DNA from 3 places in the Mesorhizobium sp. CCNWLY176 genome. Region 2 is predicted to be linked to each of the others. Evidence: predicted binding sites of a transcription regulator. Region 2 holds the regulator's gene; each other region holds the start of a gene.

Region 1 (4,334 bases), on a different contig from region 2:
GCTTCGACGGCAGGCGTAGCCTCGGCAGAGGTTTCGGAAGTCACCTCCGTGGCGGCTTCTGCGCTTTCGTCATCGGGCGCAGCAACCGGCGCGGATTCCGCGACCGGTTCTTCCACGGACAATTCAGATGCCGGGGCATCAAGCGGCTCAGTCGCGACATCCGTTTCCATCGCCGTGGCCACAGAAACAGCCTCAACGTCCGGTGTTGCTTCCGCAGTTTCCACAACAGCCGCATCGCCTTCGGGCTCAGCAGCAGCAATCACCGCCGCGACCTCACCTTCCGGCTCGGCAGTCTCAGCCGCCGGCACTTCGGTTTCCGGCGTGGCGGCATCGGCCTCCAGCGCAGCATTGGCTTCGTCGGCGACGGCCTTTGCAGCAGCCTCCTGCGCTTCGATCTTTGCGGCGGCTGCCTTTTCGGCGGCTTCGCGCGTGGCGGTGTCCAGCGCTTCCAGCCGCGCCTTGACCTCGACGGCCGGCTTCGGCTCGGCGCGGTAGCCGAGGCCCTTCAGGATTTCCTCGATGTCGTCGGCGGTGGCGCCGAGGATCGACATCATCGCCGGCGTCACCAGGAAGGCGCTCCCGTCGAAGGCGCCATCGGGCCGCGCGCCGATGCCGGCCTTCCAGGCAAGGGCGGGACGAATGAGATCGGCCAAGCGTTCAAGTATGTCGACGCGCACGGCGCGGCGGCCGAGATTGCGGAAACCGGCAAGCTTGTAGAACGCCTTGTCGAACGTCTGGTCGATGACGACCGAGGTGCGGCCGGCAGCCAGCGCGTGAACCACATCGCCAAAGCCCGGCTTGTCCTTGCCGTCGTTCTTCAGCGCCCACAAGAGCGTCACCAGCCCGGCAGGACCGGGCTTCAGCAGCGACGGCACGAAGACATGGTAGGCGCCGAAGCGCACGCCGAGGCGGCGCAGGCCGGCGCGGCCTTCCTGATCGAGCGTCTTGATGTCGTCGGCGATATCGCGGCGATTGATCAGCCCGAAATTCTCGACGAGCTGGAAGGCGATGCCGCGCGCGATGCCGGAAAGCTGCTCGGCGTTCTTCAGGTCGAGCAGCGGCTTGAGCAGCGTGTCGATCTGGAAATTGACGAAGCGTTCGGCGCGTGCGGCGACCTTGTCGCGCGCCGGGCCGGTCAGTTGCTCGTCGGCAAGCAGGATGACGCGTGGACGCAGCGCGTCGTCGGTCGACACCAGCGTGCCGATCGGCGCGCCGATCCAGCGCAGCGTGCCGTCGGAACCAAGCGCGAGATCGCCATTGGCGCAGGCCGAGAAGCGCTCGGCACGCGTTTCGAACTCGACGCCGAGCGCCTTTTGCGCTGCCGCCTTGATGGCCTTGCCGTCTTCACCGGCCGCACTCTGGTCGGCGGTGAAACGGAACCCCTGCAATTCCCCGACATGGTGGCCTTCGACGAGGACCGTTCCGGTTGGGCTTATTTCGGCTTCAAGCATTGTATTTTCTCTAAGGCGGCGCATGAGGACGGAAGTCCTGCGGTCTACGAAGCGTTTCGTCAACCGTTCATGCAGCGCATCCGACAATCTGTCTTCGATTTCCCGCGTCTTTTCCTGCCAATGGGCCGGATCGGCAAGCCAGCCAGGCCGATTGGAAACATAGGTCCACGTCCGTATTTGGGCGATGCGGTGCGAAAGCGTGTCGATATCGCCCTCGGTCGAGTCGGCGCGGCGCACCTGCTCGGCCATGTAATTTTCATCGACATGGCCTCGATCGGCGATGTCGACGAAGATCGAGGAAATGAGATCGGCATGCTGCGCCGGCGCGATGCGGCGATAGTCCGGCAGCGCGCAGACTTCCCACAGCAGCGCGACGCGGTCGCGGCTGGTCACCAGGGCACGGATGTCGGGATCCTTCGACAATTGCTCCAGCGCCTGCGCGTCCACCGCCGGCAAGGCGCGCGTCAGGCCTTCGACGGGCGCTGTCGTCTCGATCGAACGCTTGAGCGCGTCAAGGCTGGAAAAATCGAACTGCGACGTGCGCCACTGCAGCACCTTCACCGGGTCGAACTCATGCCCCTCGATCTTCTCGATCAATTCGTCGGAGAGCGGATCGACCTGGCCGGTGACGCCGAAGGTGCCGTCACGCAGATGCCGTCCGGCGCGGCCGGCGATCTGGCCAAGTTCGGCAGCGGTAAGATCGCGAAACTGGAAACCGTCGAATTTGCGGTTCTGGGCGAAGGCGACATGATCGAGATCGAGATTGAGGCCCATGCCGATGGCATCGGTTGCGATGAGATAATCGACATCGCCGGACTGATAGAGCGCCACCTGCGCGTTTCTGGTACGCGGGCTGAGCGCGCCGAGCACGACGGCGGCCCCGCCGCGCTGGCGCCGGATCAGCTCGGCAATGGCATAGACCTCGTCGGCCGAGAAGGCGACGATGGCCGAACGCCGGGGAAGACGGGTCAGCTTCTTGGAACCGGCATAGGCGAGATGCGACAGCCGCGGGCGCGTTACGACGGAGACTCCCCGCAGCAGCCGCTCCAGAATGCCGCGCATGGTGGCAGCGCCCAGCAGCAGCGTCTCCTGCCGGCCCCTGAGATGCAGGATGCGGTCGGTGAAGATGTGGCCGCGCTCAAGATCGCCGGCAAGCTGTACCTCATCGATAGCGACGAAGGCGGCGTTGGTCTCGCGCGGCATCGCCTCGACGGTGCAGACTGAATATTTGGCTCCCGGCGGCAGGATCTTTTCCTCGCCGGTGACGAGCGCGACCTTGTGCGCCCCGACCTTTTCGCAGACGCGGCCATAGACCTCGCGCGCCAGCAGCCGGAGCGGCAGGCCGATGATGCCGCTTTCATGCGCTACCATGCGCTCGATCGCCAGATGCGTCTTGCCGGTGTTGGTCGGACCGAGCACGGCCGTCACGTCGCGGCCGGAAAGCACGAGCGGGTCATTCTGTTTGGGATGAATGTTCATCGGCGGCGGTGGCGGCCTTTCTGGCGCGGTTTGTCGCGAAAGACCCGACTGGCCGGCTATCGCGGCAATTTCCGGGCAAGCACGTTCGTTTCGACAGATAGGCACTTGGGCGCGGAAACGAAAGCCTGAATTTTCGCGAAAATTAAGAGGTGGAACGAGTCTGGAACGAATCGGCTACGAATCGCTGACTCCAGCAGATTCAGCTTTTGTTCACCCCCACATGTAGCCTGACTCCCGGCGAATCTCACCACATGCTGAATCGCTGATATTTGCCGAACGCGAGATTCGCTCCCTAGCGTTAACTTTTGGCCGGGCGGACACCATCGGAAACGATTAACATATTGAAAATGCTACATTTTACAGAATTCTTCCTCGAGAACAGCAGACGTCACGCATTCCGAAATTAACGTTCCGGCCAAACACGGAACGAATCAGCGACGAATCACTGATTTAGCCGGATTCATGGTTTGTTCGACGCAACATGTAGGACTTGACAGGGTTTCGGCATCCAGATGCAGGAGGGCGCATTCACCCGATTACGCCTTTTTCGCTACTGTTGTTAACCTTTGCCCGGCGCAGCACTTCCCTGGCCGAAGGCGCGGCTCGCGCCTTAAGGCTTTCGTAAAAATGCTTAAGCGGAAATGACCGCGGAGAGCCCCGCGGCGAGCATTTCCGTTAACGTTCCGCTCAAAGGAAGAACGAAGCAGCGACGAATCGCTGATGGAGCTTGTTTCCCGGTTTGTTCACCACAGCATATGGTGAGGCTTGCGCGACGAGGCACAATTATCCCCTGTCGACGTCAATCCGGTAGGCCGGCCAGGAATTGGGAATTAACCAAAATGCCCCGTTCCGGCACAGCTTTGCAAACGCGGAGCCTGACCCAACGTAAATAGCTGTGACAATCGTTGAAGTGGCAGGCCCCACCGCGTGTCTCGCCATTGCGTTGTGCCCGATTTCGTGAATCTCTAGGCCATTGGTACTAGGAGGGTATTACCATGTCCAAACGTCTCTTCGCCGAGTTTCTCGGTACTTTCTGGCTTGTCTTCGGTGGCTGCGGCAGCGCCGTTATTGCCGCCGCTTTCCCCGATCTCGGTATTGGTTTTCTTGGCGTTGCGTTTGCGTTCGGTCTGACGGTTCTCACCATGGCTTATGCCGTGGGCGGGATTTCCGGCGGCCACTTCAATCCGGCCGTGTCCGTCGGCCTCACCGTGGCCGGGCGCCTGCCGGCCAAGGACCTCGTGCCCTATGTCATCGCCCAGGTCATCGGTGCCATCGTCGCCTCGGCAATCCTGTATTTCATCGCCAGCGGCAAGGCGGATTTCTCGCTTTCCGGCGGCTTTGCATCGAACGGCTATGGCGAGCATTCGCCGGGCGGCTATTCGATGGGTGCAGCACTCGTCGCCG
Region 2 (4,334 bases):
TGAAAGCTGCCGCAGCGGCGATCGACAATGGCCGCGCGCTCGGCGTCCTCGACGCGCTGGTAAAAGTTTCGAACGGATAGAGCGATGGCCGATATTCTGACCCGGATCGAGGCCTACAAGCGCGACGAGATCGCCGCCGCCAAGGCCCGCACACCGCTTGCAGAACTCAAGGCACGCGCCCGCGACGCCGATGCGCCGCGCGGCTTTCACGCTGCCTTGCAGGCAAAACGGGATGCCGGCGGCTTCGCGCTGATCGCCGAAATCAAGAAGGCGAGCCCCTCCAAGGGATTGATTCGTCCGGATTTCGATCCGCCAGCGCTGGCGCAGGCTTACGAAGAAGGAGGTGCAGCCTGCCTTTCGGTGCTGACCGACACGCCTTCCTTCCAGGGCGCACCTGAATTCCTGACCCACGCGCGTGCTGCCTGCACATTGCCGGCCCTGCGCAAGGATTTCATGTTCGAACCCTATCAGGTCTATGAAGCGCGCGCCTGGGGCGCGGATGCCATTCTGGTCATTATGGCGAGCCTGACCGACGACGATGCCAAGGCGCTTGAGGAGTCTGCATTCGAGCTCGGCATGGACGTGCTCATCGAAGTGCACGACGAGGCCGAGACGAAACGGGCGCTGAAACTGTCCTCGCGGCTGATCGGCATCAACAACCGCAACCTGCGCACCTTCGAGACGAGCCTTGAGACATCCGAAAGATTGTCGTCACTGGTGCCCGACGACCGCCTGCTGGTCGGCGAAAGCGGCATCTTCACCCATGAGGATTGCCGGCGGCTGGAGCACTTCGGCATCGGCACATTCCTGGTCGGCGAGAGCCTGATGCGGCAGCAGGACGTGGCGGCGGCAACGCGGGCGCTGCTCACCGGCAAGTCCGCGCAAGCGGTAAACGGCTAGGCCATGAGCGCCAAACCCGCCCTCACCCATCTCGGCGTCGAAGGCCAGGCGCATATGGTCGATGTCGGCGAAAAGGCTGAAACCGAGCGCACGGCGATCGCCGAGGGCTTTGTCACCATGCTGCCCGAGACGCTGAAATTGATCCGCGAGGGCAATGCCAAGAAGGGCGACGTGCTCGGCACGGCGCGTATCGCTGGCATCATGGCGGCCAAGCGGGCGCATGAGCTCATCCCGCTCTGCCATCCGCTGCTGTTGACCAAGGTTTCGGTCGATATCGAGCCGGACGATTCCTTGCCCGGCCTGCGCGTGACCGCACTTGCCCGCGTGACCGGCAAAACCGGCGTCGAAATGGAAGCGTTGACTGCGGCTTCCGTCGCCTGCCTGACCATCTACGACATGGCCAAGGCCGTCGATCGCGGCATGGTCATTTCCGGCATAAGACTGGTTCAGAAGACCGGCGGCAAATCCGGCGATTACCGGGCTGGTGCATAGAGATGGCGCTTCTGCCGGTCACCGACGCCCTGCAACGCCTGCTCGATGGCGCCGGTCCCGGCAATGCAGAGTCTGTGCCCTTGGCCGAGGCTGCAGGCCGTGTGCTGGCCGAACCTGTCCGAGCGCTGCGCACGCAGCCGCCGTTCGACGCATCCGCCATGGACGGATATGCGGTGCACAGTGCTGACGTCGCCAATGTCCCGGCAACGCTGAATGTCATCGGCGAAGCTCCGGCCGGGCGGCGCTTTGCCGGCAAAGTAGAGCCGCATCAGGCCGTGCGCATCTTTACCGGCGCGCCGATGCCGGACGGTGCCGACACCATCGTCATCCAGGAGAATACCCGCAAACTCGATAGCAAGACCGTTGAGGTCACCGAAACGGTTGATGCCGGGCGGCACATTAGGCGCAAGGGTCTCGATTTTTCCACAGGCGACCTGCTGCTTGAAAAAGGCAGGGTTCTGGATGCCGGCGCATTGTCCCTGGCGGCAGCGGCCAATCACCCTCGCCTGCCGGTCGTGAAGAAACCGCTGCTGGCGATCATCGCCACCGGCGACGAGCTTTTGCCGCCGGGCAGCGAACCAGGCCCCGACCAGATCATCGCCTCCAACAGCTATGGCGTGGCAGCGATCGCCGAATCGGTTGGCGCACGGGTGCTCGACCTCGGCATCGCGCCCGATCGCAAGGAGGCCATCTCGGCGCTGATCAAGCGCGCCGTGGAGGCCGGCGCTGACGTGATCGTGACGCTGGGCGGCGCATCGGTTGGCGACCACGATTTCATCCACGACGTGCTGACCGAGGAAGGCGTAACCCTCGATTTCTGGAAGATTGCAATGCGGCCCGGCAAGCCGCTGATGTTCGGCAGGCTTGGACACACCCGCTGCATCGGCCTGCCCGGAAATCCGGTGGCGAGCCTCGTCTGCTCGCATCTGTTCCTGAAGCCGCTGCTGGCGCGGCTTGGCGGGCGACACCATGTGCCGGACATTCATGAGGCGTTCCTCGGCACGGCGATGCAGGCCAACGATCTGCGTCAGGACTATGTGCGCGCCGTTCTTCGAGACGACGACACCGGGCTCGTTGCGACGCCATTCGAGATCCAGGACTCCTCGATGCTGAGGACCTTCACCGAGGCCAATGCATTGATTATCCGCGAGCCTTTTGCGCCGGCGGCTGAGGCCGGCGCGCCGTGCACCGTCCTGAAAATTCGCTGACCTGAAGCTTCAGAGACTTTCGTTCCGCTCCTGTTCGGTCGAGAGTCTCCAAAGTCGGAGTGTTCGCGTATTGTTTCCACCACGTTAATATATTCATTAAAATTTAAACGGTTGCAGAACACAAATGGAACAGATAGTGTTTGTTCTGGTTTTGTTTTTGATTTGATTCTTCGGGGGTGGCCATGCTGACGCGCAAGCAACACGAGCTTCTAATGTTCATCCACGAGAGGATGAAAGAAGCCGGAATCCCCCCCTCCTTCGATGAAATGAAGGAAGCGTTGGACCTTGCGTCGAAATCCGGCATCCACAGGTTGATCACGGCTCTTGAAGAGCGCGGGTTCATTCGCCGACTACCGAATCGTGCTCGAGCGCTCGAAGTTCTGCGTTTGCCCGATTCCATGGCTCCCGGGCTGGCGCCGCAGCGCGCGAAATTCTCGCCGAGCGTCATCGAAGGAAGCCTCGGCCGTCGGCCGGAACCTGCGCGTAGCCCTGTGGCCGGCAATGACGATGTCGGGTCCGCTGTATCAATCCCGGTAATGGGCCGGATTGCCGCCGGTGTGCCGATCGAGGCCATCCAGCACAAGACGCATTCCATCTCCGTGCCGCCGGAGATGATCATGGGCGGCGAGCACTACGCCCTTGAAGTCAAAGGCGATTCGATGATCGAGGCCGGCATTTTTGACGGCGACACGGTCATCATCCGAAATGCCAACACGGCAAATCCCGGCGAAATCGTCGTTGCGCTGGTGGATGAAGAGGAGGCCACGCTCAAGCGCTTCCGCCGCAAGGGCGCATCGATTGCGCTGGAGGCAGCAAACCCGGCCTATGAAACGCGGATTTTCGGACCTGACCGCGTGAAGGTCCAGGGCAAGCTGGTGGGATTGATCCGGCGCTACTGATGATGCGCGGCGCCGCCAGGTTACGGTTTGGCGCTTCGCGAATTTGAGTATCTGGACTTTTTGAACTGATTGTTCGCCGGCTTACTTTCTCTTAGTTGATATGGCGACAACCCGCGCGCCTCTCGAGAAAAGGCTCGCTGCGTATGCCAGGGGCGATACGGTTGTGTCAGCGCAAAGCGGATTTCGGCGCGTCGCTCTGAAATGTCTCCATTCAGATAGATGGCGGCACTGCCGAATTTGGCCAGTTCGCGTTTGGTGACGACAAGTGGCACCGGTTCCTCGCAGACATCCTCGGCTGTCGCGTCGTCGACCACGATAAGGCTCGTATAATCGCAGGCGCGCCGCGCGGAACGCCAATCGGCGGCGTGTGCGATAATCGCGCCGGATCGGTGCGTCGCCAGACAAAGACCATCGTGGCAGTCGAAACCAGCGGGGAGCAAGTTCGCCAGCTTTCCGGGAGATTGTTCGGACGAAATAGTCGTATCGCTTGATGCAAGACCGGCTGCTTCATTTTCCGCGGAATCATCGAAGGACGTGCCGTTCGACGAATTACGACGCCCTTCCCGGCTTGGCTTTTTCTTGCCGGCATCGTTAATCGTATCGACCGGCTTGATCAGATTTTCCGATAACAGCGCGCGCTTCCAGTTTTCGATCGTGAATTCGTTCGGCCGCGCGCGGTTGACTGCGAGATTTTCATCATCGACCGGTACAGCCACCAGTCTCGCATCTTCCGAGACGAGAATGTCGGGCGCCCGAACGTCTGCCAGAAGCAGCATTCCAGCGAGCGTGAAAGGCACCGCCAGCAGTCGCAGCCATGTGGATGCCATGGTCGCAA
Region 3 (4,334 bases), on a different contig from region 2:
GGTCATTAAGAAGGATCGACGCGAGTCGTAATGGTCTTGCCTGTCGTGAAATTCCGCAAAGCCCCACAAAATCAAAAAAAGGGGCGTTTTTGAAACTTATCCCTGGGGCCAGAAGAATATGGACATTACCGATACGTCTACCAAGAATTCCGAAATGCTGATCGAGCTGACGGCCGATGTGGTTGCTGCTTATGTCAGCAACAATCCAGTTCCGGTTGGCGAACTGCCAAATCTTATCGCCGACGTGCATGCAGCTCTCGGTCGTGTCGGTGGAGCTGTCGAACAGCCGCAGACCGACAAGCAGAAGCCTGCGGTGAACCCGAAGCGTTCGGTTCACGAAGAATACATCGTCTGCCTTGAGGACGGAAAGAAGTTCAAGTCGCTCAAGCGCCACCTGATGACCCATTACGGCCTGTCGCCCGACCAGTATCGTGAGAAGTGGGGCCTGGACCCTGCCTATCCGATGGTAGCGCCGAACTATGCGGCAGCTCGTTCGCAGCTGGCCAAGAAGATGGGCCTGGGCCGCAAGCGCAAGACGGCTAGTAAATAAACTGCAATCAATACAGTTTTGGCGGCGCCTTCGGGCGCCGTCTGCGTTTCTGCGTCCGGCATGGGGCGGGGGACGCAACCATTCGGGGCGGCAGCCCGGCATTGCGAAACCGGTCCAGCACCTGTTTCAACGCGATATGGCGGTTCAGGTCGTAGGTCCAATGCCTGCGCATGCCCTTAAGGCGCTCACGTTCGATCGCCCTTTCCAGGCGAAGTATCAGCCGTAGCCTTGGTTCGGGGGCGGCGGTTAGCGCCGTCGCCAAATCGATGCCGCAGGCCAGGTGAAGTGCTGCAAGTTGCCGGGCGTTTTCCGTCTCGGCCATCTGGCGGGCACGGAACGCCTGTGATTCAGCGCGAATGTCGTTCATTCAAGTGGGTTTCCTTTTTCTACCCGGTTGAACGCACTATCCGCCGCCTCCCAATGAGGGGGATAAAAATCGGCTTTTTATTTTTTCCGATGAGAAAAAAACAACGCTATTTCAATGCGATGAGTATTTTTGCCCATTAAATATGTTCCTCTTTTGTTCACAATCCGGCTGAGTGCAGATATAAGAACTTATTCCTACACGCGGAGGGAAAAGTTCAGTGCATCTCACGGCGGCAGTATCCAGAAATTACCAGGAAGAGACGGAGCCCCCACGCGTCTCGCTGGCGTCGACCGGTGGGCGGCAGGAAGAACGCATTATCGAATTGTGCGAAGGCATGATGGATATCACGGCTGCCTTGTTCAACGTGTCGAGCAAGGAATTGCGCAATCCTGGTCGTGGTGGCCTCGGCGTCTCTCGGGTCAGGCACATCGCGATGTATGTCACGCATGTCGCGCTGAGCGTGACGATGCGCGACGTCGGGACAGGTTTCGGGCGCGACCGCACCACGGTTATGTACGCCTGTCATCTGGTCGAGGATTTGCGGGACGACGCGGACTTCGATCGCATGGTTGCGCTTACCGAGCGGGTCGCACTGGCAGCATTCGGCAACAAAGCGAGCTTTTGAAATGACGCAAAGCACGATCGAAGAGAATGAAGCCTGCCGGCGGATCTCGAGCTTTCTGTCCAAAGGCCCCGCCGTGGTTCAGGAGACGGCGGTCGACGGGAAACTTCTGCTCGAAAGCGAAGAGCACGGGACGATCGCCGTGGATCGGGAAGCTCTTGTCGATCTGATCGGTCGTGGTGTCGTTGCCCGGCGCGATGACAAGGTGAGGCTAGCGATGGATTATCCGGCTGGAGCTCAGGCCGCAGCGGTAACCGAAACCGCCTGTCAGCAGCGGCAGTGCGATTTTGAAACGAGGGTGATTGAAATCGACGGTGTTTCTGCGCTGGCTACGGTCAATCTTTCCGAATCGCCGCTTGGGCAGTTGATGCGTCGCAAGACAAGGAATGGCGCGCCCTTCCTGTCGCTGGCCGAATTCGAGGCGGGCGAGCGCCTGCGCTCGGATTACACGCGCGGTCAGATCATGCCGCGGCTGGGCGCGAACTGGGTAGCCAGCGTTGCTTCCGGCAAACGCGGCGGCGGCAACGGGATCGCTGAGTTGACCGACTCGGCACTCGCCGCGCGCCAGCGGGTTGATCGGGCAATCGTCGTCGTTGGCCCGGAGCTTTCAGGCGTTCTCATCGACGTATGCTGCTTCCTGAAAGGGCTGGAGCAAGTGGAACTGGAACGCGGATGGCCGGTACGGTCGGCCAAGATTGTCCTGAAGACAGCGCTCGGTGTGCTGAGCAGGCATTATCGTCCGCAATCAGTCATGCCGAGCCAGGCGAAAAGAATGCTGCATTGGGGAAGTGAAGACTATCGCCCCTCATTGGACAGGTGACGGCTGGCAGCGGCTCATGCCGGCTGCAGCGCTGCCTCGGCGTCGCGCTTGATACGCTTCACCATAGAGCGAAGCCCGTTTGCCCGCTGCGGCGTCAGATGTTCGTCGAGGCCGAGAGAACGCAAAACGGCCTCGGCGTCCGTCGTGATAATTTCGCTGGCGCGCCTGCCGGAAAAAAGCGCGAGCATGATCGCAACGAGCCCGCGAACGATATGAGCGTCCGAATCGCCCTGGAAATTGATGACCGGATCGACGCCTTCGGCGGGCTCGGTAAGGAGCCAGACCTGACTGACGCAACCTTGAACCTTGTGGGCATCGTCGCGTGCCGAGTCCGGATAGGGAGGCAGGGCCTCACCAAGCTCGATGACATAGCGGTAACGATCTTCCCATTCGTCAAGGAAGGCGAAGTCCTCGCGGATGCTTTGCATAGTTGCGCTCATGCGCTCGATATAATGCCGCGGCCGCGCGACGTCACGGAAAAAGAAAGACACCGCAGGCGCCGAGAGGGCAGACTGGCCTGCGGTGTGGCCGCCTCGCTGGGCGGCAAAGAGAAATCGTTAGTTGGCAGCCGGTGCTTCCGGCGCGACCGGCGGGACGCTGCCGGTTTTCGTCGCGGTGTCGGGCTCGCCGAATTTGCTGTCGAGCATCTCGAAGGCGATTTTGGCCGCTTCGCGAGCCCTTATGCCGACCGTGTGCATGGCGGATTTGCCGACTTCGCAGACTTCCGGTTTGCGTTCGCAGATGCCGCTGACATCGCCGACCGCTTCCCGGGCGGCAAGGAACGCCTGAATGGCATTTACATTCGGCTGGTCGCTCTTTGTCTCACCGAAATCGAACGGGAGCACCAGAAGAACCAGTGAAAACCAGAATGCAGTCTTTATGAGAAAGCCCATGTCCTTGCCCTCTGCTAACGTCGGTCATGCGTCTTGTCCGGCACGACTCGTTTTGTTGAGGGGAGATTGACATGGCCGCCCAAAGGACGGCTTGCAGAACTCGACGGCATTTTCGGCAAATTTTGCTAAAATTTTAAACGATCGGATGCCCAGCGTTCCCAGATAGCGTCTCTGCAAAAGCGGTAACCTTTGGCTAACCATATAAGCTGCTGTTCCTGATCGATATTTCCGACTGACAAGGATGCGGCCTGCGCCGGGCGTCGTGTTTTCGAGGCATTTGGCGACCTAACCATCTGTTTACTATGCAACAAACTGGCAGCGGTTTTCGCAGCCGCCGTACCGATATTCGCCATCAGCAGGGTACTGAAAGGGCCTGCCTTATCCATTCTTTAAAGGCTGGATGCGAGTTTCGAAGCCAATCAATAAGCGATCCGCGAAGCGGACCAGATGCGAGTGCGTTGAGTGAGTTTGTTTACCACCAGATCCAGCGAAGTGTTCGGCGCCATTGCCGCCGCCTGCGACCGGTTGGTGCACCCTTCGGTGGCCGAGGCCTTTGCGCGCGCCCGTCAACAGCGCATGGTCGGCATCCTGCTGGCAGCTCCGTTTTTCGCTTCTGTCGCTGCCGCCTTTTTCCTGCCTGCTTCGCTGGGCGCTGCGACGACGCTGACCGTGGTTTGCGCCGCCTTCAGCGTCGCCTGGGCCGGTATCGTGCTGATCGGCTCCACCGCTGAAGATAAAGTTGCTGGCAGCGTTTCGCTGGTCGTCGGCTGCCTTGCGCTTTCAGTTCTTATATCTGCCGCCGGTGGTACGGCGTCTCCAATGACTGCCATGATATTGGCGCTGCCGTTGGAAGCCTATTGGCAGCGCCGCACAGTGCGGTCGGCATTGTGGAGTGGCGCGGCTGCGCTGGCGGTACTGCCGCTGCAGGCGATTCTCAGTACGGCCGTTTTCACCGAAACCGCGTCGGTTTCAGCTTGGCACTGGCTGGTTCCGCTGGCCTATCTGGCATCGCTGCTGCCTCGGATCGGTGGATTTGTCGGCGTGCAGAATCAAGGCGAGCAAAACGAAAGCCATCCAAGGCT

What was found. Region 2 encodes LexA, which represses DNA repair genes until DNA is damaged. Its sites were predicted from a motif close to TGTTCNNNNTGTGTTCNG; they were not measured.
Region 1: a site for LexA is predicted at 3,081-3,098, ahead of WBQ96_RS10540 (helicase-related protein). Genes of this name have one in related genera too.
Region 3: a site for LexA is predicted at 1,061-1,078, ahead of WBQ96_RS04775 (cytoplasmic protein). Genes of this name have one in related genera too.

Annotation. Positions count from the first base shown of each region.
Region 1 covers NZ_JBBBDZ010000005.1:170,508-174,841, reverse strand. Annotated here, with positions in the region: gene WBQ96_RS10540 (helicase-related protein) at 1-2,930, opposite strand, end outside; gene aqpZ (aquaporin Z) at 3,926-4,334, shown strand, end outside.
Region 2 covers NZ_JBBBDZ010000016.1:134,349-138,682, reverse strand. Annotated here, with positions in the region: gene trpD (anthranilate phosphoribosyltransferase) at 1-80, shown strand, start outside; gene trpC (indole-3-glycerol phosphate synthase TrpC) at 85-900, shown strand; gene moaC (cyclic pyranopterin monophosphate synthase MoaC) at 904-1,392, shown strand; gene WBQ96_RS23115 (molybdopterin molybdotransferase MoeA) at 1,395-2,600, shown strand; gene lexA (transcriptional repressor LexA) at 2,783-3,499, shown strand; gene WBQ96_RS23105 (ComEC/Rec2 family competence protein) at 3,520-4,334, opposite strand, start outside.
Region 3 covers NZ_JBBBDZ010000002.1:383,572-387,905, reverse strand. Annotated here, with positions in the region: gene WBQ96_RS04780 (MucR family transcriptional regulator) at 119-550, shown strand; gene WBQ96_RS04775 (cytoplasmic protein) at 558-917, opposite strand; gene WBQ96_RS04770 (helix-turn-helix domain-containing protein) at 1,135-1,542, shown strand; gene WBQ96_RS04765 (DUF6456 domain-containing protein) at 1,544-2,359, shown strand; gene WBQ96_RS04760 (SufE family protein) at 2,374-2,799, opposite strand; gene WBQ96_RS04755 (DUF5330 domain-containing protein) at 2,917-3,252, opposite strand; gene WBQ96_RS04750 (sensor histidine kinase) at 3,778-4,334, shown strand, end outside.